Regions from separate parts of the Rahnella sp. 1L-D-7-B-C2 genome, predicted to be linked through region 2. Evidence: predicted binding sites of a transcription regulator. Region 2 holds the regulator's gene; the other holds the start of a gene.
The links. Region 2 encodes LexA, which represses DNA repair genes until DNA is damaged. Its sites were predicted from a motif close to TNCTGTATGTACATACAGNA; they were not measured.

Region 1: the regulator LexA is predicted to act here: its motif matches at 12,342-12,361, upstream of AC0Z7K_RS01990 (DNA translocase FtsK 4TM domain-containing protein).

The regions. Positions count from the first base shown of each region.
Region 1 is NZ_JBXAVQ010000001.1:439,919-455,175, forward strand. It holds gene dmsA (dimethylsulfoxide reductase subunit A) at 1-2,401, opposite strand, end outside; gene AC0Z7K_RS01965 (DMSO/selenate family reductase complex A subunit) at 2,486-3,988, opposite strand; partial or broken gene AC0Z7K_RS01970 (molybdopterin-dependent oxidoreductase) at 3,952-4,995, opposite strand; gene serS (serine--tRNA ligase) at 5,228-6,520, opposite strand; gene AC0Z7K_RS01980 (replication-associated recombination protein A) at 6,627-7,970, opposite strand; gene lolA (outer membrane lipoprotein periplasmic chaperone LolA) at 7,978-8,589, opposite strand; gene AC0Z7K_RS01990 (DNA translocase FtsK 4TM domain-containing protein) at 8,786-12,274, opposite strand; gene lrp (leucine-responsive transcriptional regulator Lrp) at 12,397-12,891, opposite strand; gene trxB (thioredoxin-disulfide reductase) at 13,623-14,591, shown strand; gene cydD (heme ABC transporter permease/ATP-binding protein CydD) at 14,741-15,257, shown strand, end outside.
Region 2 is NZ_JBXAVQ010000024.1:17,769-33,025, reverse strand. It holds gene pgi (glucose-6-phosphate isomerase) at 1-608, shown strand, start outside; gene psiE (phosphate-starvation-inducible protein PsiE) at 747-1,154, shown strand; gene ubiC (chorismate lyase) at 1,245-1,784, shown strand; gene ubiA (4-hydroxybenzoate octaprenyltransferase) at 1,826-2,692, shown strand; gene plsB (glycerol-3-phosphate 1-O-acyltransferase PlsB) at 2,779-5,259, opposite strand; gene AC0Z7K_RS22375 (diacylglycerol kinase) at 5,400-5,768, shown strand; gene lexA (transcriptional repressor LexA) at 5,888-6,496, shown strand; gene dinF (MATE family efflux transporter DinF) at 6,621-7,985, shown strand; gene AC0Z7K_RS22360 (CsbD family protein) at 8,178-8,387, shown strand; gene zur (zinc uptake transcriptional repressor Zur) at 8,564-9,073, opposite strand; gene dusA (tRNA dihydrouridine(20/20a) synthase DusA) at 9,311-10,339, shown strand; gene pspG (envelope stress response protein PspG) at 10,528-10,764, shown strand; gene AC0Z7K_RS22340 (NADPH:quinone reductase) at 11,160-12,149, opposite strand; gene dnaB (replicative DNA helicase) at 12,343-13,749, shown strand; gene alr (alanine racemase) at 13,858-14,937, shown strand; gene AC0Z7K_RS22325 (transporter substrate-binding domain-containing protein) at 14,943-15,257, opposite strand, start outside.

The DNA.
Region 1 (15,257 bases), on a different contig from region 2:
CTTTCGCCAGCGGTGAAGGTCTTTGAGACGTCAGTACGTTGATGCTACCCGCACGGTCGATTTTCTTGCTGTCGGGTGAATACCAGGCACCTTCGCCCAGCGCGACAACGCCAGGCATCATGCGCGGCGTGACTTTCGCCGCAATATGCACTTCACCGCGATCGTTAAAAATACGGATCATGTCGCCATTTTTGATACCGCGCTGGGCGGCATCTAGCGGGTTGATCCACATTTCCTGCCGGCAGGACGCCTTGAGCACATCTACGTTGCCGTACGTTGAGTGAACGCGAGCTTTATAGTGGAAACCGGTCAATTGCAGCGGATATTTGCTGGCCAGCGGATCGTCGTAGTTCTCAAAGCCCGCGGCGTACACCGGCAATGGATCGATCACGTCCTCTTTAGCGAGTTCCCACTCTGAGGCTATCTTTGCCAGTTCAGCGGAATAGATTTCGATTTTACCTGAAGGCGTGGTCAGCGGATTGGCTACCGGATCTTCACGGAAGGCCTTGTAAGCCACATGATGCTGCTCAGGGTCGCGTTTCTTGAACATGCCCTGTTTGCGGAAGGTGTCGAAGTCTGGCAATTCTGGCAGGGCTTCGCGGGATTGCTGATACAGGTGACGCAGCCATTCCTCCTGCGTACGGCCTTCGGTAAATTTCTCTTCAACGCCCATTCGACGTGATAACTCGGACATCATCTCGTAAATATTTTTGCATTCGAAGCGCGGCTTGATGACCTGATCGGCAAAAATGATGTAATCCATGTTGCCGCAGGACGCATCCAGACAGAAATCCATCTGCTCAGACGCCGTACAATCCGGCAGAATAAGGTCCGCATATTTCGCCGAGGACGTCATGTGGTTATCAATCACCACAATCATTTCGCACTGTTTATCATCCTGTAAAATGTCATGCGTACGATTGATATCAGAATGCTGATTGATCAGACAGTTACCGGCGTAGTTCCAGATAAATTTGATTGGAACATCCAGCTTTTCCTTTCCGCGTACACCGTCTTTGGTGGCGGTCATTTCAGGGCCACGCACGATTGCATCGGTCCACATAAACATGGAGATGCTGGTCTGCACCGGATTATCAAAAGTCGGCATACGGACAAACGGGATTTCGTACGAGCCTTCGCGTGCGCCGGAGTTACCGCCGTTCACACCGACGTTGCCGGTCAGGATCGCCAGCATCGCGATAGCGCGGGTCGCCACTTCACCGTTTGAGTGACGCTGCGGCCCCCAGCCCTGGGTGATAAACGCCGGTTTTGCCTGACCGATTTCACGCCCCAGCCTGACAATTTTATCCGCCGAAATACCGGTAATTTTTGCCGCCCACGCTGGCGTTTTAGCGATGCCATCCGGGCCGTCCCCCAGAATGTAAGCTTTATAATGGGCATTCTCCGGCACACCGGCGGGTAAGGTTTTCTGGTCATAGCCGACGCAATATTTATCGAGGAACGGCTGATCGACCAGATTTTCGGTGATCATGACGTGGGCAAGCGCCGCCGCCAGCGCGCCATCAGTACCCGGACGGATCGGTACCCACTCGTCTTCACGGCCTGCGCCGGTATCGGTATAACGCGGATCAACAATGATCATTCGCGCGTTTGAACGCTGACGCGCTTGCTCCAGGTAGTAGGTTACACCGCCGCCGCTCATGCGGGTTTCGCCCGGATTATTACCGAACAACACCACCAGTTTGCTGTTTTCGATGTCCGACGGGCTGTTGCCGTCGGCCCAGCCGCCGTAGGTGTAATTCAGGCCAGCTGCAATCTGTGCTGAACTGTAATCACCGTAATGATTCAGATAACCGCCACAACAGTTCATCAGACGTGCGATCAGCGTTTTGCCCGGTGGCCACGAACGGGTCATGGTGCCGCCCAATGTGCCAGTGCCGTAATTCAGGTAAATTGCCTCGTTACCGAAGCGCTGAATGATATCTTTCAGGCTACCCGCCAGCGTATTGAAGGCTTCATCCCAGCTGATTTGTTTGAATTTTCCCTCTCCGCGCTTACCGACGCGCTTCATCGGGTATTTCAGACGGTCAGGGTTGTACACGCGACGGCGCATGGAACGCCCGCGCAGACAGGCGCGAACCTGATGCAGCGCGTTATAGTTATCGTCGCCGGTATTGTCTGTTTCGACGTAACGAATTTCGCCATCCACCACGTGCATGCGCAGCGGGCAACGGCTACCGCAGTTAACCGTACAAGCGCTCCAGACAATTTTCTCGTCCACCGCTTTTGCGGCCGCAGGGATATTTTCTGCACGTAATGATTTGAACGGCAGCGATATTCCGCCGACCACCGCTGCCATTCCGGCGAGCGTGGTTCCTTTTACCAGACTGCGGCGGGAGATCCCGCCCTGATCTGGTTGACTGTTTTTTGAATCCGACATGACTTACTCCGCTCACGCCCCCTGTCAGGGGGGCGAAAAATTAACAACAGTGTCATCGAGCCAGGCTCTTGGTCCGTGGCTTCTTTAAACTTTTTCTATCTGAATCAGATTCGTATGCTGAGGATTCCCTTTCGCCAGCGGGGACGGGCGTTGGGTCGTCAGCGTGTTCATGCAGGCGCCGTGATCAACACGATCGCCGCTCATATTGGCCTGATGCCATGCACCCTGCCCCATTGCTACCACCCCGGGGATAATGCGTGGTGTGACCTTTGCCGCCACGCGGACTTCTCCGCGATCGTTGAAGACTTTCACTTTGTCGCCGTTTCGGATGCCACGGGTTTTGGCGTCCAGCGGGTTAATCCAGACTTCCTGACGACAGGCTGCCTGCAATACGTCGATATTGCCGTAGGTGGAGTGGGTACGAGCTTTATAGTGAAAGCCAAACATCTGTAACGGAAACTGGCTACGTTTGGGGTCATCCCAGCCTTCAAAGGTGGAGGCGTAGATCGGCAACGGACTGATAGTTTCGTCTTTTTGAAGTTCCCATTCGCTGGCAATTTTCGCCAGTGCCGTAGAGTAGATTTCGATTTTTCCTGACGGGGTTTTCAGCGGATTGGCCAGCGGATCCTGTCTGAATTTTTTGTACGCTACGAAATGCCCTGCGGGGTCTTTACGCTTATAAATACCCATCTCGCGCAGTGCTTCATAGCCAGGCAGAGTCGGATCTTTTACCAGCATTTTGGCGTAGAGGTATTGCAGCCACTCGCGCTGAGTTCGGCCTTCGGTGAACTTGTCGTAAACCTCAGGCCCGAGACGACGCGCCACTTCGCTCATCATCTCGTAGATGCCTTTGCGCGCAAACTTCGCCGATGTCGCAGGCTGGATAAAAATCAGGTAACCCATGTTCCCGGCGTAATCATTTGGGATGATGTCTTCCTGTTCAACCGTCATAAGGTCAGGTAACAGAATGTCGGCGTATTTAGCCGACGAGGTCATGAAGTTTTCGAGCACGACGATCATTTCGCACTGTGTATCGTCCTGCAAAATATCGTGGGTTTTATTGATGTCAGAATGTTGGTTGGTAATAGTGTTACCGGCATAGTTCCAGATGAATTTGATGGGAACATCCAGTTTGTCTTTACCGCGCACGCCGTCGGCTTTTGCGGTCATTTCCGGGCCGCGCGCGATGGCATCAGTCCAGCTGAAACAGGAAATCTGAGTTTCTACCGGATTCTCCAGCACCGGCATACGTTCGATGGTGATGGTGTAGGTCGATTCACGTGCGCCGCTGTTGCCGCCGTTAATGCCGACGTTGCCGGTTAAAATCGGCAGCATAGCGATGGCGCGGGAGGTCAGTTCGCCGTTGGCCTGACGCTGCGGCCCCCAGCCTTGTGAAATGTAGGCCGGTTTGGTCTGCCCTATTTCACGCGCCAGTTTGACGATTCGGTCTGCCGGAATACCGGTGATGCGTGAAGCCCACTCCGGCGTCTTCGCTGTTGCATCCGCGCCCAGCCCGAGAAATAGGCTTTGTAATGACCGTTGGCTGGCGCATCCGCTGGTAACGTTTTTTCGTCGTAGCCCACACAGTGCGTATCAAGAAACGCCTGATCGACCATGTTTTCGGAAATCAATACATGCGCCAGACCTGCGACCAGCGCGGCATCAGTACCGGGACGAATAGGGATCCACTCATCTTCGCGACCCGCTGCCGTATCCGTATAGCGGGGATCGATGACGATCATTCGTGCATTGGAGCGCTCCCGGGCCTGTTCGAGATAGTAAGTAATGCCGCCGCCGCTCATCCGTGTTTCGGCCGGATTGTTACCAAAGAGCACCACCAGCTTGCTGTTTTCGATATCGGAGGTGCTGTTGCCGTCGTTGCTGCCGTAGGTATAGGGCATAGCGCAGGCAATCTGCGCGGTACTATAGGTGCCATAATGACTAAGGAAACCGCCGTAGCAGTTCATCAGGCGAGCGACCAGAGAGGCGTAAGGTGAAGAACGGGTGATATTGCCGCCGACCACGCCCGAGGTGTAGTTGATATACACCGCTTCGTTGCCGTATTTCGCGACGATTCGCTTGAGATTGTTGGCAATTTCGTCGAAGGCTTGTTCCCAACTAATAGGTTTGAATTTTCCTTCGCCGCGCTTGCCCACGCGTTTCATCGGATAATTCAGCCGTTCTGGGTGATTCATGCGGCGTCGCATTGAACGCCCACGCAAGCAGGCGCGGACCTGGTGATTACCATAGACATCGTCGCCGGTGTTGTCGGTTTCGACCCAATACACTTCATCATCACGCACGTGCATACGTAATGCGCAGCGGCTGCCACAGTTTACCGAACACGCGCCCCAGACCACTTTATCTTCAGGCTCTGATTGCTTTGTTTCACCTATGGCAGCGGCCAGCGCCGTACGGCCAAAGGGCAGCGAAACGCCGCCCGCAGCGATAGCCAGACCAGCCAGCGTCGAGGTTTTTATCAACGTCCGGCGGCTGAGTCCGCTTTGTTCAGCAGCGATTTCTGGTTTGATTTCCGACATAGTTCCGCTCCGGTAAGTGACTCCGCCATCCGTACCAGTGTTCACCGGCGTCATCAGACATTGACGAAGAGTTGAGCGGGCAGATATGCGCAGGATTGGGAGTATTCACTTACCCACTCAGAATGCATGGATATTACTCACGATGGGGTATGAAACTTTGTTTGCTATCAAAAAAGAAGGGATTGTCTGGAAGGCAACAGGAGAATTATCGATCAGCGCACGATTTTACCCATAAAAAAAGCGCCCGGAGGCGCTTTATCGCTATATTTTGGAATATATAACGGGATTAGCCGATATATTCTAAACCGCCCATGTAAGGACGCAGCACTTCAGGCACTTCGATACGGCCGTCTGCCTGCTGATAGTTTTCCAGCACAGCAACCAGAGTACGGCCAACAGCCAGACCAGAACCGTTCAGGGTATGAACCAGACGCGGTTTCTTCTCAGTTTTGCTGCGGCAACGCGCCTGCATACGACGTGCCTGGAAATCCCACATGTTTGAGCAGGAAGAGATTTCACGGTACGTATCCTGCGCCGGCAACCACACTTCCAGATCGTAGGTTTTGCTTGAACCGAAGCCCATATCACCCGTACAGAGCAGCATTTTGCGATACGGAAGATTCAGCAACTGAAGCACTTTCTCTGCATGGCCGGTCAGTTCTTCCAGCGCCTGCATGGAATCTTCAGGGCGAACAATCTGTACCATCTCGACTTTATCGAACTGGTGCATACGGATCAGGCCACGGGTATCACGACCGTAAGAACCCGCTTCGGAACGGAAGCATGGCGTATGTGCAGTCATCTTCAGTGGCAGCGATTCTTCTTCAAGAATTTCGTCACGCACCAGATTGGTCAGCGGTACTTCAGCCGTTGGGATCAGTGCATAGTTACTGCTGCCCGCTTCTTCATCCAGAGGCTTGGTGTGGAACAAATCTTCACCAAACTTCGGTAACTGACCTGTACCGTAGAGCGTCTCATGGTTAACCAGGTAAGGAACGTACGCTTCCAGATAACCATGCTGTTCGGTATGCAGATCCAACATGAACTGGGAAAGCGCGCGGTGCATGCGGGCGATTTGCCCTTTCATCACCACAAAACGAGAGCCCGTCAGTTTTACAGCAGCAGCGAAATCCAGACCGCCAGCCATTTCACCCAGCGACACATGATCGCGTACGGCAAAATCATACTGACGTGGAGTTCCCCAACGGCTCACTTCAAGATTGTCGTTTTCGTCTTTACCGGCAGGTACGGAATCATCTGGCAGGTTAGGAATGGCGGAAGCTATATCCCGGATTTCATTTTGCAATGCGTCCAGTTCAGCTTTCGCAGCATCCAGCTTCTCACCCAGCGTAGTCACTTCCTGACGCAGGGGTTCGATGTCTTCGCCACGGGCTTTAGCCTGACCGATAGTTTTCGATCGTGCGTTACGTTCAGCCTGGAGAGTTTCCGTTTCTACCTGCAAGACTTTGCGGCGCTCTTCCTGAGAACGCAGCTTTTCCACATCGAGTTTAAAACCTCTGCGAGCGAGTTTTTCTGCAACTGCGTCTAGCTCATTACGCAGCAGATTGGGATCGAGCATGCTAATCCTGTACGTGTCGTTATTGAATGTTAATTTGATGATGCACGCGGCTTTAAAAGGCAGCGTGTCAAAGAGTTATCAAGGTAACCTTACCGCAACGATAAAGTTAGCGGTAGCGTTTTGTCGGGCTATTTTGATCTTGTTCAGCAAGCCATGCCAGCTTTTCGCCGATCTTCCCTTCAAGGCCACGCGCGGTGGGATAATAATACTGCGTACGGGCCATTTCCGGTGGGAAATAATCTTCTCCGGCAGCGTAAGCATTCGGCTCATCGTGCGCATAGCGATATTCGGCACCCAGCCCCATTTCTTTCATGAGTTTGGTCGGCGCATTGCGTAAATGTTCCGGCACATCGAAATCGGATTTCTCGCGGGCATCGCGCATCGCCGCTTTAAATGCGCTATACACCGCATTACTTTTCGGCGCGCAGGCCAGATAAACGATGGCCTGAGCAATTGCACGCTCACCCTCCGCAGGTCCGACGCGGGTGAAACAGTCCCACGCGGCTATCGCCACCTGCATACCGCGCGGATCGGCATTGCCCACATCTTCTGACGCAATCGCCAGCAAACGGCGTGCGACATACAGTGGATCGCCACCGGCGGTAATAATCCGGGCATACCAGTACAGCGCCGCATCAGGGGATGAACCACGCACCGACTTGTGCAACGCGGAAATTAAATCGTAGAAGCGGTCACCTTTATTATCGAAACGCGCGCTGCGTTCACCGGCAATTTCCGTCAGCAGTTCCGGCGTTAATGTGCGATATCCCCTGGCGTCGATTTCAGCCATGTCCGCCATCATTTCAATGCTGTTCAGCGCACGGCGAGCATCGCCATTGACCAGCTCGGACAGCATACGGCGTGTTTCTGGCGGGACTCGGATTTTTTCATTGGCATAGCCGCGCTCTGCATTGGTCAGCGCCTGATCGATGACTTTTTCGATATCTTCAGCCGTCAGCGATTTGAGCAGATAAACACGGGCGCGGGACAACAATGCGGAGTTAAGTTCGAATGAAGGATTTTCGGTGGTCGCACCAATAAATGTAATTGTGCCATCTTCAATATGCGGCAGAAATGCGTCCTGCTGACTTTTGTTGAAGCGATGGACTTCGTCCACAAACAGAATGGTACGACGCCCGGCATCGCGGTTTTGGCGGGCGCGTTCAATCGCTTCACGGATTTCTTTGATGCCTGAGGTGACCGCCGAAATGCGCTCAACATCAGCATTGGCATAGCGGCCAATCAGTTCTGCCAGCGTCGTTTTTCCCGTGCCCGGTGGCCCCCACAAAATCATCGAATGCAACTGCCCTGCTTCAATCGCACGTGGCAAAGGCTTGTCCGGCGCTAAAAGATGCTGCTGACCGATATATTCTGCAAGAGTGACTGGCCGCATTCTTGCGGCCAGTGGCTGAAATTCATTATGGGAAAAATCGAGTGACATATTACTCAAAGGGACCTCACTGACGCTGGTCGTCCACCGTCACACCCTGTGGTGGCGTAAATTTAAATTTAGCATCGTCAACGGACGCATTTTGCTCGCCTTTAAGGGCATACGCACTTTTCTGGCCGTCCTGCTCAATCGCAGAGAAGCTCTTGATGGTGCCGGCTGGCGTAACGTTGATGGTGAACTGTTTCAGATTACCGGTGGCGGCTTTCGGCGTTAATTCGAAGTCATCGCCTTTCTGCTTCACGTTATATTTCGCCCAGTCACTGCTGTCGTTACGCGTGATCAACATAAACGGCGTGTTACCGGTGGCATTTTTCAGCCAGGTCGCCGTGACTTGCTCAACAAACGGGTTGTAGAACCACAGGGTTTTGCCGTCGGAAACCAGAATGCTTTCATCCGGCGTGGTCATGTGCCAGTTGAACAAATTAGGACGTTTCACCCACAGCTGGCCTTCGCCCTGCTGAACGGCAGCGCCGTCATCACTGGTGACGGTCTGAGTGAAGCTCGCATGGAAAGTATTCAGTTTACCCAGGCGTGATTTGAGATCGCTGCTGGCGTCCGCTAAAACGGAAGCGGAGGTAAATGCGGTCAGTAAACACCCTACCAATAACAATTTTTTCATTTTTATAATTACCTCAGAAATTCATAAACTTCAGACGATGCCTTTCACACAGGCAAAAGACGTATGGTGCGAACTCTATCCGAGGCTGAACGCCAGCGGTAGCTCAATCATCTGAAAAAACATTGTTTTACGCATCTTTGCACAAGGGCCGCATTCGCGACCCTGCTTAATATCAAATGTGCAAATCAGTCGTCATTTACTCGTGTGACGGTGGTGCCAGTACTTCCCGGTTGCCATTATGGCCCGGCGTGCTGACAATCCCCTGCGCTTCCATCTGTTCAACGATACGCGCTGCACGGTTGTAGCCGATGCGGAACTGTCGCTGTACACCGGAAATCGACGCACGACGTTTATCAACGACGAATGCCACAGCCTGATCGAACAACGCATCCAGCTCTTCGTCGTCCCCCAGACCCAGCCCGCCGCCTTCACCCTCTTCGCCACCGGAGAGGATACTTTCGATATACTTAGGACGACCGCGCGCTTTCCAGTCTTGCACGACAGCATGCACTTCCTGATCGCGCACAAACGCGCCGTGAACACGTACCGGAATCGAGGAGTTTGGCGCCATATAAAGCATATCCCCCATACCCAACAGGGATTCTGCACCGCCCTGATCGAGGATCGTACGGGAGTCAATTTTGCTCGACACGGTAAATGCAATTCGCGTCGGGATGTTGGCTTTGATCAGGCCAGTGATAACGTCAACAGACGGACGCTGCGTCGCCAGTACCAGATGGATCCCTGCTGCACGGGCTTTCTGCGCCAGTCGTGCAATCAGCTCTTCCACCTTTTTACCCACGGTCATCATCAGGTCAGCAAACTCATCCACCAGCACGACGATAAACGGTTCTTTACCGAGGAAGGGGGGTTCTGCTGCCATGCCATCGCCCGGCTTCCAGAACGGATCGGGGATCGGACGACCCATGGCTTCCGCTTCCTGAATACGTTCGTTATAGCCAGCCAGATTACGCACTCCCAGCGCCGACATCAGCTTATAACGACGTTCCATTTCACCGACACACCAGCGCAGCGCATTGGCGGCGTCTTTCATGTCAGTAACCACTTCGGTCAGCAGATGTGGAATGCCTTCGTATACCGACAACTCGAGCATTTTCGGGTCGATCATGATGAAGCGCACTTCTTCAGGCGTCGCTTTATACAACATACTGAGGATCATGGCGTTCACACCCACCGACTTACCGGAACCGGTTGTACCGGCTACCAGCAGGTGGGGCATTTTCGCCAGATCGGCCACTACAGGCTCGCCTGAAATATCCTTACCCAGCACGATAGTCAGCGGTGAAGGACTGTCTTTGAACTTCGCGCAGTCCAGCACTTCTCGCAAATACACGGTCTGACGCTTTTTGTTCGGTAATTCAAGGCCCACATAAGGTTTGCCAGGAATAACTTCCACTACGCGAACCGCAACGGCGGACAATGAGCGGGCAAGGTCACGCGACAGATTTGAAATTCGCGCAGCTTTGACACCCGGTGCCAGATCCAACTCGAAACGCGTGATGACCGGCCCCGGCAGTTTACCGACCACGTCGGCTTTGATGCGGTAATCGTTCAGACGCGCTTCAATCAGATTGCCCATTTGCTCAAGCGCGAACTCATCCACAGGCTCAGATTCAGCCGGTGGTGAAGTCAGTAAATCCAGCGAAGGTAATGGTGTCGTTGGTTTCACCAGCGGTTGTTCATGACGCATCAGGAACGGATGGATCAGGCTGTCCATATCCGGTTTAGCCAGTGAAGGTGCCTGACGCGGCGCTTCATATTCCTGTGCATGTTGCACAGGCTGAGGCGACTGCGGACGCTGATACGTTTGTTGTGCAAATTCTGCAGGCTGCGGTTCTTCCTCTGCCTGAGCAGGTAACGTAAACAGCGGTTCACTTGGCGTGTCGTCCACCAGATCGGCCATCGGTGAGAAGCTGAACGCATCGTGCTGACTGAGTTTCATCGCTGCAGCAGCGAAATCATCGGCCGCTGAAGTCTGTGTGTCCACCTGCGGACTCTGCGAATGATGATGCACAACCACGCCGCTGTGCGGCTCAACGTCCTGCTGATAGCGTGACTGCTCGCGTGCCGCAAAGGCATTACGCAATTCTGCTTCCTGCAAGGCGGCTTCATCGTCAGGCTCTTCTTGTGTGACAGACTCACCATAGCGCTGGTGCTGCTGATCGGAGAATGCCTGCCGCAATGCGGCTTCCTGCATCGCTTCTTGATCAGCCTGAGCTTGTTCATCCAGGTAAACAGGTTGGACAGAGGCGTTCTGCTGTGATGCGCTTTGTTCCTGTTCCTGCTGTTCAGCCAGGCGCTGAGAAGGCAACTTAATCCCGTAGGAAGCCAGCTCACGACGTGTCGGAATACGCACCGGATTCGGCCTCGGTAACTCCGGGCCAAAACCTTTTTTGATCTGCGGATTTTCATCACTGACTGCGCTGAATGCAGGCATGAAGGTGTTACCCGCAGAGGACGCGGCGGACTGCCCCGCCTGCGCCAGGCCCGTTGCCAGCGCAGCGGTCGCCGCCACGCTAGCCGCGTGCGCGCTGTCAGGCGTCGGAGAGCTGAAATCAAACGGTGAACGCGAAGTGTGTTCTGCCGCTGTCTGCCAGTTACCCATGCGCGGGCCGTCATCATCATTATGCTCTGCCCGCACCGGTGAAGGTGACTGCTGAACAGGCTGAGGATGGCGGGGTACCGGCGTTTCTTCAGGAATTTCGAAACTGTATAGCGGCGGTGCTGCCGTTTCCGGTGCCGAAGGCGGTGGCGCAATGTTCGCTACCGGCGGTTCTGCCGCGTAAGGATCGACGACGCCCGCAGGCGCTACCGGTGCAGATTCAACGACAACCGCAGCGGAAGGTGCCGCAGGCTGATGAACTGACGGCGCAGAGAGCAGTACATCATCGTCATCAACGTCAGATGGCGCAGCGTCGGCCGTTGACGCGATTGCGGCTGTCGTTACAGCAGCGGCAACCGGTGCCGCTTTCGCAACCGGTTTTTCAGCATCATCCTCTTCCAGTAACGGATCGTCATGCTCGTCGTAGTCGTAATCATCATCACGTCGGGAACGGTTGGTCACAATGTTGGTCACGCCAAGCACTGCCCCGCCAATCTTCTCTGCGATGGTCAGCCACGACCAGCCGGTAAACAGCGTCAGGCCAGCAGCCCAGACACAGAGCAGAACCAGCGTGGCGCCGACGTTATTGAAATAAGGCGTCATCGCCGTGCTCAGCAAGCTGCCGATCACCCCGCCGGAGGCGAAGTAATAGAGGTCATCGATATTGACCGACGCCAGACCACAAGACGTGACAATCAGCGCCAGCGTCCCGATAAGACGCAGCGACCAGGCAAAATAGTCGATGAAATCCTGATTATCACGCTGACGGAACGCCGCCCAGCACAGACACAGGATAATAGGGGGAATTGCGTAACCAAATACGCCAAATATGAAGAACAGCGTATCAGCCATCCAGGCCCCAACGCCACCACCCCAGTTATGAATAGGACCATGCCAGGCGGTTTGAGACCAGCTGGGATCCGAGGGGTTAAAACTCACCAGTGCTGCCATCAAGTACGCAGCAAAAATAGCTACCACAACCAGCAAAGCCTCCAGAATACGGCGGCCATTGCTCAGTCTTTTCAGGGTAACGTCTTTATCTTCTGTATATTCCTGGCTCAAGAAAGGCTCTCCAGGTTCCTGTGAACTGAGAAAAAGCAACAGCGCCGAGAGTTGACCCCGGCGCCATAGCTGTATAGATACACAGGAGTGTAGCTAAAAAAACAAGGTTTTGCACCTGACAATTACCGGGTCTTAATGACCAGGCGATTCGTCTGTTTCACTTCTTCCATTACCACATAGGTACGGGTGTCGTTCACACCAGGAAGACGAAGCAATGTCTCACCTAACAGCTTACGGTAAGCAGACATATCGGGTACGCGGGTTTTCAACAGGTAGTCGAAATCCCCTGAAACCAAATGACACTCCTGAATATCTTCGAGTTTTTGTACTGCCGCATTGAACTGCTCAAACACATCTGGCGCACCGCGGTTGAGGGTTATCTCAACAAATACCAGAAGCGATGCATCAAGATAATGCGGGTTAAGCAGTGCGGTATAACCATTAATGAAGCCCTGTCGTTCCAGACGACGAACGCGCTCCAGACATGGCGTTGGCGATAATCCCACACGTTTGGAAAGCTCGACGTTTGAAATCCGGCCATCCTTTTGAAGTTCGTTGAGGATGTTACGGTCAATACGGTCGAGATCTTTTCCCGGACGTTTTTTGTTGTCTACCATTATTATTGTCTCTCTGCTGTCCTTCCCTGCACCTGCCTACCCCAGCCAACTTCAATGTCTAAGGGTTGTCCCAAGCGAAGACCCGATTATTAAGGTTTACGCATCCAAAAGCCGCGTTGATCCCCTGTCATAAGGAACACGACCAAAACCGGACACTCAAAAGAAATAACTTTGTGGAATTAATAGATTGCGAACTGCCAATCTGATTCACCAAACCCTGCGGCAACAAAAAAATCAAACAGCAACACCAGAACGGATTGGGTAGCAGCCATTTGGATAAATTCAAGTCACTGACAGGCAGTTAATTTCTTCTTACCCTGATGTTTTCGCAAATGCACAGCGGATTGTCAAAGTAAAAGAAGCAAAATCAGAAGAACGTGCCAGATTGAAAAGCCAACGCCCCCTTTTTAGCTATGTTTTCTCTTTGAACAATAACAATTCAGTTTCACGCGTTATTACTGCCAAATCCTTACAACTTACCGTGATATGTGGCTAACTTGACGCGTTGTAGACAACATTCAACATGCCGTACAACTGAGACATGCTGGTTTTTTATGCTTACCATCAATCAGTTACCTGAGACATGGTCATGCGCGAAAACCTTTTTACGCGGGTTACGCAGTAAAAACTATCAGACAAATCGCTAACAACATCTGAGTTTACTTTTTTTAACACGCACTTTTCCCTACAATCCCTTTATCGCTAGTCCCCATCGCGGAGATAGATTGCCCATGAGTACGGTTAAACACAGTAAATTATTGATTTTAGGGTCCGGCCCGGCAGGTTACACCGCAGCGGTTTACGCAGCGCGCGCCAACCTGAATCCTGTATTGATTACCGGCGTGGAAAAAGGCGGTCAGCTGACCACCACCACAGAAGTGGAAAACTGGCCGGGTGATCCCGAAGGTCTGACCGGACCGGCGCTGATGGATCGCATGCATGAGCACGCCACCAAGTTCAACACCGAAATCATTTTCGACCATATCAACAAAGTAGATTTACAGAACCGTCCGTTCCGCCTTACCGGCGACAGTGGCGAGTACACCTGTGACGCCCTGATTATCGCCACTGGCGCATCCGCCCGCTATATCGGCCTTCCGTCTGAAGAAGCGTTCAAAGGCCGTGGCGTGTCTGCCTGTGCGACCTGCGACGGGTTCTTCTACCGTAATCAGAAAGTGGCGGTGGTCGGCGGCGGCAACACCGCAGTGGAAGAAGCGCTGTATCTGGCAAATATCGCGTCAGAAGTGCATCTGATCCACCGCCGCGACAGCTTCCGCGCTGAAAAAATTCTGGTTGACCGCCTCAATGATAAAGTCGCCAGCGGCAATATTGTGCTGCATACCCACAAAACGCTGAACGAAGTGGTTGGCGATCAAATGGGTGTGACTGGCGCGAGCCTCATGGACGTGCGCACCGACGAGAAATCTCAGGTAGACGTTGCAGGCGTGTTCATCGCTATCGGCCACAGTCCGAACACCGGCATTTTTGAAGGCCAGCTGGAGCTGAAAGATGGCTACATCAAAGTGCAGTCTGGTTCACACGGTAATGCCACGCAAACCAGCATTCCCGGCGTCTTTGCTGCGGGTGACGTGATGGACCATATTTACCGCCAGGCGATTACCTCCGCCGGCACCGGCTGTATGGCTGCGCTCGACGCAGAGCGTTATCTGGATGGCTTATCGCAAGCCCCGGATTTGTAATCCTCTTTTCAAAATCTTTTCTCCAATTATCCTGAATAATTCGAGTTGCAGTAAGGCGGCCACAGTGCCGCCTTTATATTTTCAGTTTTTGAACTCAGCATGTAACATGTTCAGCCTCCGAACCGGATAGCTGCGCAGACTGATGCCTGATGAATAAAACACGACAACAAGAACTTATCCGCTGGTTAAAACAACAAAGCTCACGCGCCAAAGGCTGGATCCGTCTGTCTATGATGCTGGGTTTACTTTCGGGTTTACTGATTCTGGCGCAGGCCTGGCTGATGGCCGGTCTGCTGCACAGCCTGATAATCCAGCACACCCCGCGTGAGGCGCTGCTGCAAAGTTTCCTGTTGATGGCGCTGACCTTTATTCTGCGAGCCGTCGTGACCTGGCTGCGTGAGCAGGTGGGCTTTATCTGCGGACGCATTATTCGTCAGGAGATGCGTAAGTTAGTCCTCGACCGTCTGGAAAAACTGGGGCCGGCGTGGATCCAGGGCAAACCGGCGGGCAGCTGGGCGAGCATCATTCTGGAACAAATCGAAGATATGCAGGATTATTATGCCCGCTATCTGCCGCAAATTGCCCTCGCGGGGATTATCCCACTGCTGATTCTGGTGAGCATTTTCCCGATTAACTGGGCGGCGGGCATGATCCTGCTGGTTACTG
Region 2 (15,257 bases):
ACTTCCAGCAAGGCAATATGGAATCCAACGGTAAATTCGTTGACCGTAACGGCAATCCGGTGGATTACCAGACTGGCCCGATCATCTGGGGCGAGCCGGGTACCAACGGCCAGCATGCGTTCTATCAGCTGATTCACCAGGGTACTAAAATCATCCCTTGTGACTTCATCGCGCCGGCCATCAGCCATAACCCGCTGAGTGATCACCACGCGAAACTGCTGTCTAACTTCTTCGCACAGACGGAAGCGCTGGCATTTGGTAAATCTCTGGACGTGGTCGAGAAAGAATTCGCCGACCAGGGTAAAAAACCGGAAGACGTGAAACACGTTGCGCCGTTCAAAGTGTTCGAAGGTAACCGTCCGACTAACTCCATCCTGCTGCGTGAAATCACGCCATACAGCCTGGGTGCGTTGATCGCGATGTACGAGCACAAAATCTTCACGCAGGGCGCTATCCTGAACATCTACACCTTCGACCAATGGGGCGTGGAATTAGGTAAACAACTGGCGAACCGCATCCTGCCAGAGCTTGAAGGCAGCGAAGATGTGAAGGGTCACGACAGCTCGACGAATGGCCTGATCAATCGTTTCAAAAACTGGCGCGCATAATTGCGTAGAAATACGTAAAAGAACGCTGGAAATAAAAGGGTTAGCCTTCACAGGCTGACCCTTTTTTAATGGCGCTTTTCCTGTGCGGACTCTGTGGTATTCTGCGGGTATTAATAACAAAAGTGGGATGTAGATCACATGGCAGGATCAAAACGGGCAACGATGATTTCGGTCATCATGCAGCGAATTTTGAACGTTTTTTTATTGGGACTGGCCGCGATTCTGATGATTTTTATCGGCCGCGAAACCTATCATTTAGCAATGGTATTGTTCGTGAATAACGATCAGTCTTCGTCGTATCTTCTGATAGAGGGGATTGTCATTTACTTCCTCTATTTCGAATTTATCGCGCTGATCATTAAGTATTTTTCGTCGGGATATCATTTCCCGCTGCGCTACTTTATTTACATCGGTATCACGGCGATTATTCGACTGATTATTGTCGATCACAAAAGCCCTTATGACACGCTGGTGTATGCCTGCGCGATCCTCGTTCTGGTCGTCACACTCTTCCTGGCGAACAGCGAGCGTCTGCGCCGCGAGTAAAATGATGCAATTACTGCCTCGCATTCATGCGTTAGAATACGAGGCAGATAATTCATTGGAGGTATGAATACCTCCATTACGGAGCCGTTGATGTCTGATTCCCATTCCCCTGCACAACCCCCGATTCACTGGTTTAACGATCCGACTGATGTTCCTGCGGACGTGGCTGACTGGCTGATGGAAATGGGATCCATGACCCGTCGCTTTGAAAAACAGGGTGTTACTGTCACCGTTAAACCTCAAAACGAATGCTTTGTCAGCCGCGCTGAGCTGGGAGAAAGTGAAGCGCAGCAGTTGCCGGAAAGCACCCGTTACTGGGTGCGCGAAATCGTACTGTTTGGCGACGCTGAGCCCTGGTTGCTCGGTCGTACCGTCATTCCCGAAGAGACACTGACCGGGCCTGACATGGCGCTGGTGGATCTCGGTACCGTACCGCTTGGCCGTTACCTCTTCAGCGGTAATAACCTGACCCGCGATTACATCCATCTCGGGCAGTTGCAAAGTGAGCAGGGCGACTTATGGGCGCGCCGTTCGCGTCTGCGTCTTTCTGATAAACCGCTGCTGCTGACGGAAATTTTCTTGCCAGATTCACCGGTTCACCGCCCTGAAGGCAAAGTGAGCGGGATATGAGCCAGACCAATCCACAAGGAGAACAGAGAGTGTCGGGAAGTATGACGCAGGGCACCTGGCGGGATTATTGCCGCCTGATGCGCATTGATAAACCCATCGGTTCGCTGTTGCTGCTTTGGCCGACGCTGTGGGCTCTTTGGCTCGCCGGTGGCGGCATGCCTTCTGCAAAAATTTTAGTGGTGTTCGTGCTTGGCGTTTTCTTTATGCGCGCCGCCGGTTGCGTGGTGAATGATTATGCTGACCGCAAAATCGACGGGCACGTTAAGCGCACCGCCAACCGGCCGCTGCCGAGTGGGGCAGTCAGCGGTAAACAGGCCAAAATGCTGTTTGCCGGGCTGGTGCTGGTGTCGTTCCTGCTGGTGCTGACCCTCAACCGCATGACGATTTTCCTCTCGCTTGCCGCGCTGGCGCTGGCGTGGATTTACCCGTTCATGAAACGCGTCAGCCATCTGCCGCAGTTTGTATTGGGCGCGGCGTTTGGCTGGGCGATCCCGATGGCTTTCGCAGCCGTCAGTGAAACCGTTCCGCTCAGTTGCTGGTTATTGTTCGTGGCAAATATCTGCTGGACGGTGGCCTACGACACGCAATATGCGATGGTCGATCGCGATGACGATTTGAAGATTGGCGTAAAATCGACGGCCATTTTGTTTGGCCGTTTTGACACGCTGATCATCGGCCTGTTGCAGCTGGCAACGCTGGTTCTGATGGCGATGGTCGGGCATCTTTCCCTGCTTGGCGCGCCGTTCTACTGGTCGCTGTTGCTGGCCGCAGCGCTATTTGCGCACCAGCAAAAACTGATCGCGAAGCGCGAACGTGACGCCTGTTTCCTGGCTTTCCGTCAGAATAACTATGTTGGCCTGGTGTTGTTCCTTGGCATCCTGATGAGTCTGTCGGCGTTCAGTTTCTAATCCCTTCAGACAATGAAAAAACGCCCGGACTTTTTGCAAAGTCCGGGCGTTTTGTTTTCTACCTTTTAAAGCGCTAGTACGGGCGATTAATGATCGGTATCGCGCACATCCATCTTAGGTTCAGCCGGCGGTTCAGTCGGCTGTGGCAGCTCGGAAGGCATACCGGCGCTTTCGATAGTGAGTTTGATGTCTGGCGTCATCAGGTCGCTAAGCATGTTGTAAATCTCGCGCGTTTGTTCCTGAATCGCATCACCGATATCGTTGATATAACCCTCTGCGCGCAGCGTGCCAACCAGCGTTGAGAATACCGCTTTATCGAAGAACTCAGGGGCATTGATACCGTGCAGCACCGACAGACGCTGCGCCATAATCCGGCTCTCTTTTTCCAGCGCACCGCGGTTAATGCTTGGATTGGTTGTGAGCAAGGAGAAGGTGATCGCGTAGCGTTGCAATGTTTCACGTACACCGGCAGCCAGCAGTTGCAGCGTGCGGATACGTGCCGGGTTCAGCGATAACTCATCATCTTCCAGATGAATAATCTGCTGACGCGCCAGTTCCAGCGTCAGAACATCCAGCACCTGTGGCAGATCGGTTTTATCGAAATGCATGAACAGTTCGGCTTTCAGCATCGGATAAATCAGTTCAACCTGACGCAGCAACTCCTCGCGGGTGACCAGACGGTGGTGCATCACGATGCTTGAAATCAGCGATGGTAACACCAGCATATGATGGATGTTGTTGCGGTAGTACGTCATCAGTACGGCTTGCTCGCGCGGCAGAACGATAATGTCACCGATATTATCTTTTTCGACCTGGAACTTGTTCATGTTCAGCGCGTGATCAAGTAACTGATCGGCGGTCAGATCGGGCACCGTTGAATCAGCATTGTACGGCACATTGCGCAGCAGCTGCAGGTAGCAATCAATCTGCTCAGTCAACTGTTCGCGGGTCAGTGAGCGCTGACGGGACGCCAGCAGCGCGGTACAGCACAGGTTCATGGCGTTGGCAGCCGCTGAATTGTTGATGCGCACCATAATCTGCTCAGCCAGATCCTGCACCGTCGGCGTCAGCCAGCTCGGGCGCTGGGCTTCGATAGGGTCGATCGCCTCACGCCACGTTGGCACGTTTTGGTTCAGATAGGTGGTCAGATGCAGAGGTTCACCGAAGTTCACATAGCCCTGACCGAGGTTGCGCAGCTTACGCAGTCCGTTGAGCATTTGAGTCAGGCTCTCTTTCTCTTTGGTCGCGCCGCGTAACTCTTTCGCGTAAGTTCCCACTTCCATCACGTGTTCGTAACCGATGTAAATCGGCACCAGCGTAATAGGGCGGGAACCGCCGCGCAGCATGGCCTGAATCGTCATCGCCAGCGTGCCGGTTTTTGGCTCCAGCAGACGCCCGGTTCGCGAGCGGCCCCCTTCGACAAAGTATTCCACCGAATAACCCCGGCTGAACAGCTCGCCCAGATATTCGCGGAACACGGTCGAGTAAAGTTTATTGCCTTTAAAGGTACGACGGATAAAGAACGCACCCAGACGGCGGAAAATCGGGCCGGCTGGCCAGAAATTCAGATTGATACCGGCTGCAATGTGTGGTGGCACCAACCCCTGATGATAGAGCACGTAAGACAGCAGCAGATAATCCATGTGGCTGCGGTGGCAGGGCACATACACGATTTCCTGACCGTCCTGCGCTAACTGGCGCACGCGCTCGGCGTTATTCACGTTGATGCCTTTATACAGGCGGTTCCACGTCCAGCTCAGTACGCGGTCGGAAAGGCGCACGGCTTCATAAGAGAAGTTCGCGGCAATCTCTTCCATCAGCGCGATAGCGTTTTGCTGGGCCTTTTCGTGTGAAATCTTTTTGCTGCGCGCTTCATCTTCAATGGCTTTTTCAATGGCTTTCGAGGCCAGCAGCTTATTGAATAAATCCTGACGGGCAGGCAGGCGCGGGCCGACTGCTGCCAAACGCAGGCGAGAGAAGTGCATTCGCGCCACGCGGGCGAGCTTTTGCGCGATGGTTTTATCCGTACCGTGCTCGGTCGCCATGTAGCGCAACGACACCGTATTAGAGAAGCGGACAAAACTGTCGCGGCCTAGCCACAACACGGCGAAGAATTTCTGAATGCCGTTCAGCACGCGCAGATGCGGCGTATCCTGACCTTCACGGCCCGGTGCACGTCCGAACATCACCGAGACGGGCAACATCTGAATGTCTAAATCCGGATTATTACGGTGCAGATCCAGATAGTCGTGGAACAGCTTTACGGATTCCTGCTTCGGCGTGTAATACGAAAACACGCGCGGGCCTTCAGCGATAAACACATGGCTTGGCAGCAGTGTGCCGTCGATATCCAGCGGAATCAGCGGATCGGGCAAATTCTGGGCAAGACACTGCGCACGCAGGGTCAGCAAATCTGCTTTGGAGTTATAAGGTAATACGTACAGGATCGGGCGCGTCGGGTCTAAGTGCAACTCGGTCACCGGATCTGTAGGTATGACTTTGCTCTTTACCAGCAATGAAAGCGGTAAATTCAATAATGTGTAATAAAGTCTACGCCAACCTGACATAAAAACGTGAAGCCTCTTGTTAGCCATTTCGCCGCAAGGATACCAGAAAGCTCAAATGAGATCTGTGGTGATGAGAGACCATTAAACCGCTAAAATGCATCAAACACCCGAAGGACTACCCCTCAAGGATCAGTAACAGAATGGCGAACCAAGTCACTGGATTTACCCGAATTTATAAAGCAGCCGGATATTCATGGAAAGGGCTGAAAGCGGCATGGCAAAATGAAGCGGCTTTCCGTCAGGAAGCCAGTGCGGCTATCCCCTTAATTTTGCTCTCATTCTGGTTCGATGTGAGCAGCATCGAACGCATCCTGCTAATCGGCTCGGTGGTCCTGGTTTGCGTGGTGGAATTGCTCAACAGCGCCGTGGAATGCGCAATCGACCGCATCGGGCCTGAGTTTCACGTGCTCTCAGGACGTGCCAAAGACATCGGGTCGGCTGCTGTACTGTTGACCATCATATTGGCGATTTTTGTCTGGGTCAGCATCTTTTGGCCGCGATGGTTCTGATTTGGAATCTGTATTCCAGGAATCGCGCTTATGCACTGTTTTTATTCAATCTTAGGTTTTCATTGCCCGTATAGCTGTATATACTCACAGCTAGACTGTATAAACAACCAGGGGGCGGAATGAAAGCTTTAACGACCAGACAACAAGAGGTCTATGACCTGATTCGCGATCATATCTCCACTACGGGTATGCCACCAACCCGCGCGGAGATTGCCGCTCGTCTTGGGTTCCGTTCCCCGAATGCTGCGGAAGAACACCTGAAAGCTCTGGCGCGTAAAGGCGTCATTGAGATTGTCTCCGGGGCTTCGCGCGGTATCCGTCTGCTGATGGAAGAAGAAGAAGGTTTACCGCTCATTGGCCGTGTAGCCGCCGGTGAACCTCTGCTGGCTCAGCAACATATCGAAGGACACTATCAGGTAGATCCCGCGATGTTTAAACCGAGCGCGGATTTCCTGCTGCGCGTTAGCGGTATGTCGATGCGCGATATTGGGATTCTTGATGGTGATCTTCTGGCCGTGCATAAAACGCAGGACGTGCGTAATGGCCAGGTTGTCGTCGCCCGTATCGATGATGAAGTCACGGTAAAACGCCTGAAGAAACAAGGCAACGTGGTGCAGTTACTGCCTGAAAACAGCGAGTTCCAGCCGATTGTGGTGGATCTGCGTGAGCAAAACTTCAGCATTGAAGGCTTAGCGGTTGGTGTTATTCGCAACGGCGACTGGATCTAATCAGTCAACGAAAATGCGATTTCTGCGCTTTCCCCTGAACTAAGTCACACGAATTTCGCATCATCGCCCCTCACGGGGCGATTTCATTTTAGGCATATCCTGAACCTCCGGCATGAGATTCTCTATGCAACATCAATCCCTTCTGCAAAAGTTTCAACACACTTTTCTGAGCCCGACCGATAAAGCCCTCTGGATGCTCGCGCTGCCAATGATCTTTTCTAATATCACTGTGCCTTTGCTGGGACTGGTGGATACGGCAGTGATCGGTCATCTCGACAGCCCGGATTATCTCGGCGGCGTCGCGGTGGGTTCGATGATCACCACCTTCCTGTTCATGATGCTGCTGTTCCTGCGCATGAGTACCACCGGTATGACCGCGCAGGCGCTCGGCGCGAAAGATAAAGTCCTGCTGGCGCGCGCTTTTGTGCAGCCTTTTCTTCTGGCTGTGCTGGCGGGTGTGGTGATTTTATTGTTCCGTCATCCGCTGATGGAAGGGGCTTTTTACATTGTTGGCGGCAGTCAGTCGGTGCTGGAACAGGCGCGGCTGTTTATTGAAATCCGTTGGATTAGCGCGCCCGCTTCTCTGGCAAATCTGGTGATCCTGGGCTGGCTCCTCGGAATTCAATACGTGCGCGGGCCGGTGATTTTACTGATTGCCGGTAACCTGCTTAACATCGTGCTGGATCTGTGGCTGGTGATAGGGCTCGGCTGGAATGTACAGGGCGCAGCGACGGCAACTGCCTGTTCGGAGTATTTCACGCTGTTCATCGGGCTGTGTTTTGTCTGGCGTGTGATGAAGCGCTGGGGGATCACTTTCCCGCTGCTGACCTCATCGTGGCGCGGCGACTTGCACCGGTTGCTGAGTCTCAACCGTGACATTATGCTGCGTTCGTTACTACTCCAGCTCTGTTTCGCCTCGCTGACTATTCTCGGGGCGCGGCTCGGCAGCCATATTGTTGCGGTGAATGCCGTTCTGATGAATCTTCTGACCTTTACAGCTTTTGCGCTCGATGGCTTTGCTTACGCGATTGAAGCCCATTCCGGTGAGGCGTTTGGTGCCCGTAACCGTGAAAAACTGCTGAAGGTATGGCGCGCAGCCTGTCGGCAGGCGGGTCTGGTGGCACTGGCGTTTGCGCTGTTGTATGCCCTGACCGGCGAGCAAATTATTAATGCGCTGACGTCTCTGCCAGAGCTGCGCCAGCTGGCTGACAGTTATCTGGGATGGCAGATTGTTCTGCCGCTGGTCGCGGTCTGGTGTTACCTGCTCGATGGTATGTTTATCGGCGCGACCCGCGGGCGGGATATGCGCAACAGCATGGCGATTGCCGCACTCGGGTATGGACTGACGTTGCTGTCATTACCGCTTTTGGGCAACCATGCGCTGTGGCTGGCGCTGACCGTCTTCCTCGGGCTGCGGGGCGTTTCTCTCGGCTGGATATGGCACCGGTACTGGCAGCGAGACGCATGGTTTTCCTCGTCATCACACTGAATTGGCGACTTTTTTACATGGCAGGATATAGCGGTTAGTCGTTATATCCTGCTTTGGAATAATCCTAATAACGCGTTTTATCCCTTCGTTTGCAGGATAAATCCAAATTCTCTACTAACCTTAGAAGTGTTAAGCCCGAGCTGCAGCGGTAACCCGCAGCTCCATAAACCCTAAGGTAACAGGAGATATTTTATGAATAAGGACCAAGCCGACGGTAACTGGAAGCAGTTTAAAGGCAAAGTAAAAGAAAAATGGGGCAAGCTGACTGACGACGATCTGACCGTAGTGGAAGGTAAACGCGATCAGCTGGTTGGTAAGATTCAGGAGCGTTACGGCTATCAGAAAGATCAGGCCGAGAAAGAGCTCAAGGATTGGGAATCAAGCAACAAATATCACTGGTAAAAACGCGACTCCCCCTCGTGTTTCAGTGACGTATCCTGAGTAGAAGCTGCTCCTACCCGGAACGCTTTCAGGATACGGGTACAAGGATGTACCCACTGTTTTATCTTGAGTACGTCAGCCGTAAAGTCCTCCCGACAGCACCGCATCCTCGCTATTCAAATCCCGCGATATAAAATTTAGCGTTTCTTCACCACAATTGTGTGGTCGTGATCGCAGTGGTCGTGGCTTTCGCATGTCTCAACGACTTTGCATTCGCCGCACAGACCATGCGCTTCTACTACGGAATGACGTAATTCGAACCCAGAATCCAGTGCCAGTTTCGCCAGGCGCTCTTCGATACCGTCAGTGGTTTTTTCCGTCACCAGACCGCAGCGATCGCAAATAAACAGCGCTGACGTATGGCTCGGCTCTTCAAAATGATGGCACAACACGTAGCTGTTAGCGGATTCCACCCGGTGAATAAACCCCTGTTCCAGCAGGAAATCCAGCGCACGATAGACCGTTGGTGGCTTGGCCTGCGGTTCGCTGACGCGCAGCAAATCCAGTAAGTCATAGGCGCTGATCGCACCGGGCTGTTGCGTCATCAGGCGCAGCACTTCCAGACGCTGCGGCGTAAGGCGAACATTACGCTGCTGGCAAAGCTCTTCAGCTTGTGAAAGGACTTTTTCCGGATTATTCAGGGTCATAAAAACGTTCTCTGAGCGCAGATTGGGATCGATAAGCCACATCATGTGGCCATTGTTGATTTTATCATGCTTCGGCCAAATCGACGAATTATGCGCCGCCGGGCTGTGACATATTCTGCCTCCTAAAACCCGCACCGGATGCCGAATCTTTGTTCTGTGGTATAATCAGCAACTACCTTCCCTCTGGCCTGTGCGCCGGAGGGAGCGCCACGAACTCCTTCAGCGAATGTCAGGTCGATGTCAGAAACTCAACACGAAATACCCCAAACCACCCCGTTTTCCGCTCAGCGTTTTTCCGTTGCGCCGATGCTTGACTGGACCGATCGTCACTGTCGCCATTTCCACCGCCTGATGACTGGCCAGACGCTGCTTTACACTGAAATGGTGACCACCGGCGCCATCATTCATGGTAAAGGGGATTATCTCGGCTTTGGTGAGGAAGAGCATCCGGTGTCGCTTCAGCTCGGTGGCAGTAATCCGGCCGATCTGGCGCACTGCGCTAAACTGGCCGAAGCGCGCGGGTATGATGAAATTAACCTCAACGTTGGTTGCCCGTCGGATCGTGTGCAGAACGGCATGTTCGGGGCCTGTCTGATGGGACAGGCGTCGCTGGTAGCGGATTGCATCAAAGCGATGCGCGACGTGGTGTCAATTCCTGTTACCGTCAAAACCCGCATCGGCATCGACGACCAGGACAGCTATGAATTCCTGTGCGATTTCATCCGTCAGGTCTCTGAAAAAGGCGGCTGCGATACGTTTATCATTCATGCGCGCAAAGCGTGGCTTTCCGGTCTGAGCCCGAAAGAAAACCGTGAAATCCCACCGCTGGATTACCCACGCGTTTATCAGCTTAAGCGTGATTTCCCGCATCTGACGATGGCGATTAATGGTGGGATTAAGACGCTGGAAGAAGCCAAAACGCATCTGCAATTTATGGATGGCGTCATGGTGGGCCGCGAAGCTTACCAAAATCCTGGCATGTTATTGAACGTGGATCGCGAACTATTTGGCTCAGACGCACCGCTGAAAACAGGCCCGGACATTATCCGCGCGCTGTATCCTTATATTGAAGCGGAGCTGAGTAAAGGCACTTATCTTGGTCATATCTCCCGCCATATTCTCGGCCTGTTCCAGGGCGTGCCAGGTGCGCGTCAGTTCCGTCGTCATCTCAGTGAGAATGCGCATAAAGCCGGCGCGGGCATTGATGTGGTTGAGCAGGCGCTGTCGTTGGTAAATCAACCTCAGGAAGCGACAGCGCAGGTTTAAGCTGTGAGTAAAATCACTATCTGTTAGTCAAATTCGCTATCTCTTCGCAGGTCATTCGTGCCTGCGAATAATTTTATCCTTGATATTCAATGCAATAATTCCTGTCTCCGATTGGCACGTTTCTTGTAATGGTAGACAGGTGTTATGACATCGCGTCTTAATGCAATTCGCTTATTAAGGAGCACCCGATGCTGGAAATTCTCTTTGTGCTTGGCTTTTTCTTCATGCTGATGCTGACCGGCGTCTCTCTGCTGGGCATGGCGGCTGCACTGATCGTGGCGTTTGCTCTGATGATGCTGGGCGGATTCTTGGCGATTGTTATCAAAATGTTGCCGTGGTTGGTTCTGGCTGTCATCGCGGTCTGGATTTATCGTGCGTATATCAGGCCGGACGCGCCTAAATACCGTCGCCGCCGTTTACCATGATTTTTGAAGTCAATAAGTGGCTTCTATAACATCATGAAATCATGACGGTTAATAACGCACTGCTGTGCACATAAAAATGTAATCGTTACAAAGATAACTTTTACTTATGTGCTAGCGATCACAAGCTGGATCAGAATGTGCGGTCAAAGGTTATAAATCATATTTTTTAACATGGGTGACTGTTAGGATGAGATTCATGCATGGTCAGCAGGCCATAAACTGAATTCATCAAGTCCGTTGAGGCACACAATAGTCGCATAAGTGACACCGCCCTTCGGATTTACCTTGCAGTACCCTACGGCAGTACCCGTCTGAAATCAGAGGTCGTCTGGATCAGACAGTAAGAAAGGCTTCCAGATGGAAGCCTTTTTTGCATTTATCATTCAGCGGACTGATTATTTACCAGGGATCAGCAAACTCGACCCCTGGGTCGCGCGGCTTTCCAGCGTTTCGTGTGCGCGTTTGGCTTCGGACAGCGGGAATTTCTGCGCATCGCTGACGTCTACCTGAATTGCGCCGCTGGCGATCAGCGAGAACAGTTCGCCGCTGGCTTCTTCCAGCTCCTCGCGGTTAGTCACATAGCCATTGAGGGAAGGGCGCGTGACGAACAGTGAGCCTTTCTGATTAAGGATCGCCAGATCCACGCCTTTCACCGGCCCGGACGCATTGCCGAAACTCACCAGTAAACCACGGCGTTTCAGACTGTTCAGTGACTTTTCAAACGTGTCTTTGCCGACGGAATCGTAGACCACGCCGACTTTCTCACCGTTTGTCAGCTCCGCCACGCGGGTAGCGATATCTTCTTTATGATAATTGATCGTCGCCCAGGCACCGGCCTGTTTCGTGCGCTCCGCTTTTTCATCTGAACCGACGGTCCCGATCAGTTTCACGCCCAGCGCTTTCGCCCACTGGCAGGCAATCAAACCCACGCCACCGGCGGCGGCATGGAACAAAATCGTTTCGCCCGGCTGCACTTTATGGGTCAGACGCAGCAGATAATAGACCGTCAGTCCTTTCAGGAAAGATGCCGCCGCCTGCTCGAAGCTGATTACATCCGGCAGAATGGCGATTTTTTCCTGCGGCACGTTATGGATTTCACTGTAAGCACCCAGGGCTGACTGGGCATACACCACGCGATCGCCCGGTTTGATGCCGGTGACGGCGCTGCCCACTTTGATAACCACGCCTGCCGCTTCGGTGCCTAAACCGGCGGGGAAGCTGGCGGGCGGATACAGGCCGCTGCGCACATAGGTATCAATGTAATTGATGCCTATGGCTTTGTTTTCGACCTGAACTTCACCGGCCTGCGGATCTTGTGGCTGATAATCAACATATTGCAGAACGTCAGGTGTACCTGTTTCAGAAAACTGGATGCGCTTGGCCATGCTTTTCCCTCGTGATGGAGTCTGTTTTCAACCCTAGGCTAAATGCCCGCGACAATCCAGATTTTAGGCACAGCCGGTTAATACCCTTTTGAAATGAGACATGACAACCTATACTAACGCGCTAGTCTGGCTTTGGTTTTTTAGAAGCCCGACGCTCACAAAACAGGCGCTTAGAGCAGGAAGTAATCCACCGATGGCAGCAAAAAAACCAACCTTTCAACAGAACGAAACCCGCGATCGCCAGATGGAAGGCCTTAAGCTTCCGCCGCATTCGCTGGAAGCAGAGCAATCCGTTCTGGGCGGGCTGATGCTGGACAACGAACGCTGGGATAACGTCGCCGAGCGCGTGGTCAGCAATGACTTCTTCAGCCGGCCACACCGCCTGATTTTCACCGAAATGCAGCGCTTGCTGGAAATGAGCAAACCGATCGACCTGATTACGTTGTCTGAATCTCTGGAACAGAAAGGGGATTTGGATTCGGTCGGTGGTTTCGCCTATCTGGCAGAACTCTCGAAAAACACACCAAGTGCGGCGAACATCGGTGCTTATGCCGACATCGTGCGCGAACGCGCCGTGGTGCGTGAAATGATTTCCGTCGCCAATGAAATTGCCGATGCCGGATATGATCCGCAGGGCCGCAGCAGCGAAGACCTGCTGGATTTGGCCGAATCCCGCGTATTCCAGATTGCCGAAAGCCGCGCCAGTAAAGACGAAGGCCCGAAAAGCATCGACCGCATTTTGGAAAGCACAGTTTCCCGTATCGAAGAGCTGTTCCAGCGCCCGCACGACGGCGTGACGGGCGTCTCGACCGGCTATGCCGATCTGGATAAGAAAACCGCGGGTCTGCAAAAATCCGATTTAATCATCGTGGCGGCGCGTCCGTCGATGGGTAAAACCACGTTTGCGATGAACCTCGCCGAAAATGCCGCGATGATGCAGGACAAACCGGTCTTAATCTTCAGTCTCGAGATGCCCGGTGACCAGATCATGATGCGTATGCTAGCGTCGCTTTCCCGCGTCGACCAGACCAAAATCCGTACCGGCCAGCTTGATGATGAGGACTGGGCGCGTATTTCCAGCACCATGGGGATTTTGCTCGAAAAACGGAACATGTATATCGATGACTCTTCGGGCCTGACGCCGACGGAAGTCCGTTCGCGCGCGCGCCGTATCTTCCGTGAGCACGGCGGCCTGAGCCTCATCATGATCGACTATCTCCAGCTGATGCGCGTTCCGGCGCTGTCTGACAACCGTACGCTGGAAATAGCCGAAATCTCCCGCTCGCTGAAAGCGCTGGCGAAAGAATTGCAGGTGCCGGTGGTGGCGCTGTCGCAGCTTAACCGAAGCCTGGAGCAACGTGCGGATAAACGCCCGGTCAACTCCGACTTACGTGAATCCGGCTCCATTGAGCAGGACGCCGACTTGATCATGTTTATCTATCGTGACGAGGTTTATCACGATAACAGTGAAGAAAAAGGCATCGCGCAAATCATCCTCGGTAAGCAGCGTAACGGCCCGATCGGTACGGTAAGACTGACCTTCAACGGCCAGTTTTCGCGTTTCGATAACTATGGCGGCCCGCAATACGACGAAGATTAACCTCCCGGTTTTTGACGTTATCCCTCCCCTTCCAGAAGGGGAGGCCAGGTGGGGTTGGGTTCTCAACCCCGCTATCAGAAACTCTTAATTTCATTCCAAGGACTAAAAATGAAAGCGGCTACGGCTGTCATTGATCGCCGCGCTCTGCGACACAATCTGCAACGGGTACGTCATCTGGCGCCACAAAGTCGTCTGGTTGCGGTAGTGAAAGCAAACGCTTATGGGCACGGTTTGTTGGAAACAGTGCACAGCCTGCAAGACGCTGATTTTTACGGCGTCTCCCGGCTCAGCGAGGCATTATCGCTGCGCAAAGCCGGGATCGTTAAACCGGTTCTCCTGCTTGAAGGCTTCTTCTCCGCCAGCGAATTACCGCTGCTGGTGGAACATCAGCTGCATACCGCCGTCCACAGTGTTGAACAACTCGAGGCGCTGGAAAATGCGCAACTGGCACGGCCGCTGAACGTCTGGTTAAAAATCGATACCGGTATGCACCGTCTGGGCGTTCAGCCCGCACAGGCTGACGCATTTTATCAGCGTCTGAGCGCCTGCCCGAGCGTGGTTCAGCCGGTCAATATGATGAGCCATTTCTGCCGCGCCGATGAACCTCAAAGCGATGCGACGCCAAAACAGATGCGTTGTTTCCATGAGGTATCCGAAGGCAAAGCGGGGCTGAAATCTATTGCTGCCTCCGGTGGCATCCTGCTGTGGCCGGAATCGCATCTGGATCTGGTACGCCCCGGCATCGTTCTCTACGGTGTGTCGCCCTTGGAGACCGGTGACGCCAGTGATTTTGGTCTGCAACCGGTAATGACGCTCACATCCAGCCTGATTGCCGTGCGCGAACACGCTGCCGGTGAGCCGGTGGGTTACGGCAGCACCTGGACCAGCGAGCGCGATACGCGCCTCGGCGTGGTGGCAATGGGCTATGGCGACGGTTATCCGCGCAGTGCGCCGAACGGCACGCCGGTGCTGGTGAATGGCCGCATTGTGCCGATCGCCGGGCGGGTGTCGATGGACATGATCACCGTTGATTTAGGGCCGGATGCGACAGATAACGTCGGTGATGAGGTGATTTTCTGGGGCAAGGAGTTGCCGGCAGAGCGCGTTGCTGCAGCTACCGGCATCAGTGCTTACGAGCTGATTACGCAGTTAAGCGAGCGCGTCAGCCGTGACTATATTGGCGACTGACCGCCTTACTTCTTCACCGCCAGCCATTTACTGACCACCTGCTGATACTCACCGGTGGCTTTACTCAGATGAAGCCACTGGTCGACATACATTTTCCAGCTCAGATCATCACGCGGCAGCATGTAGGCTTTCTCGCCATATTGCAGCGGCTTCTTCGGGTTCACCGCGCACAGTTTCGGATAGCGTTTCTGCTGATACAACGCTTCGGACGCATCGGTAATCATCACGTCCGCTTCCTTATCCGCCAGCTTCTGGAAGATGGTCACGTTGTCGCTCAACGTCAGCGTGCCTTTTGGCAGATGGCTGTGAACGAAGGCCTC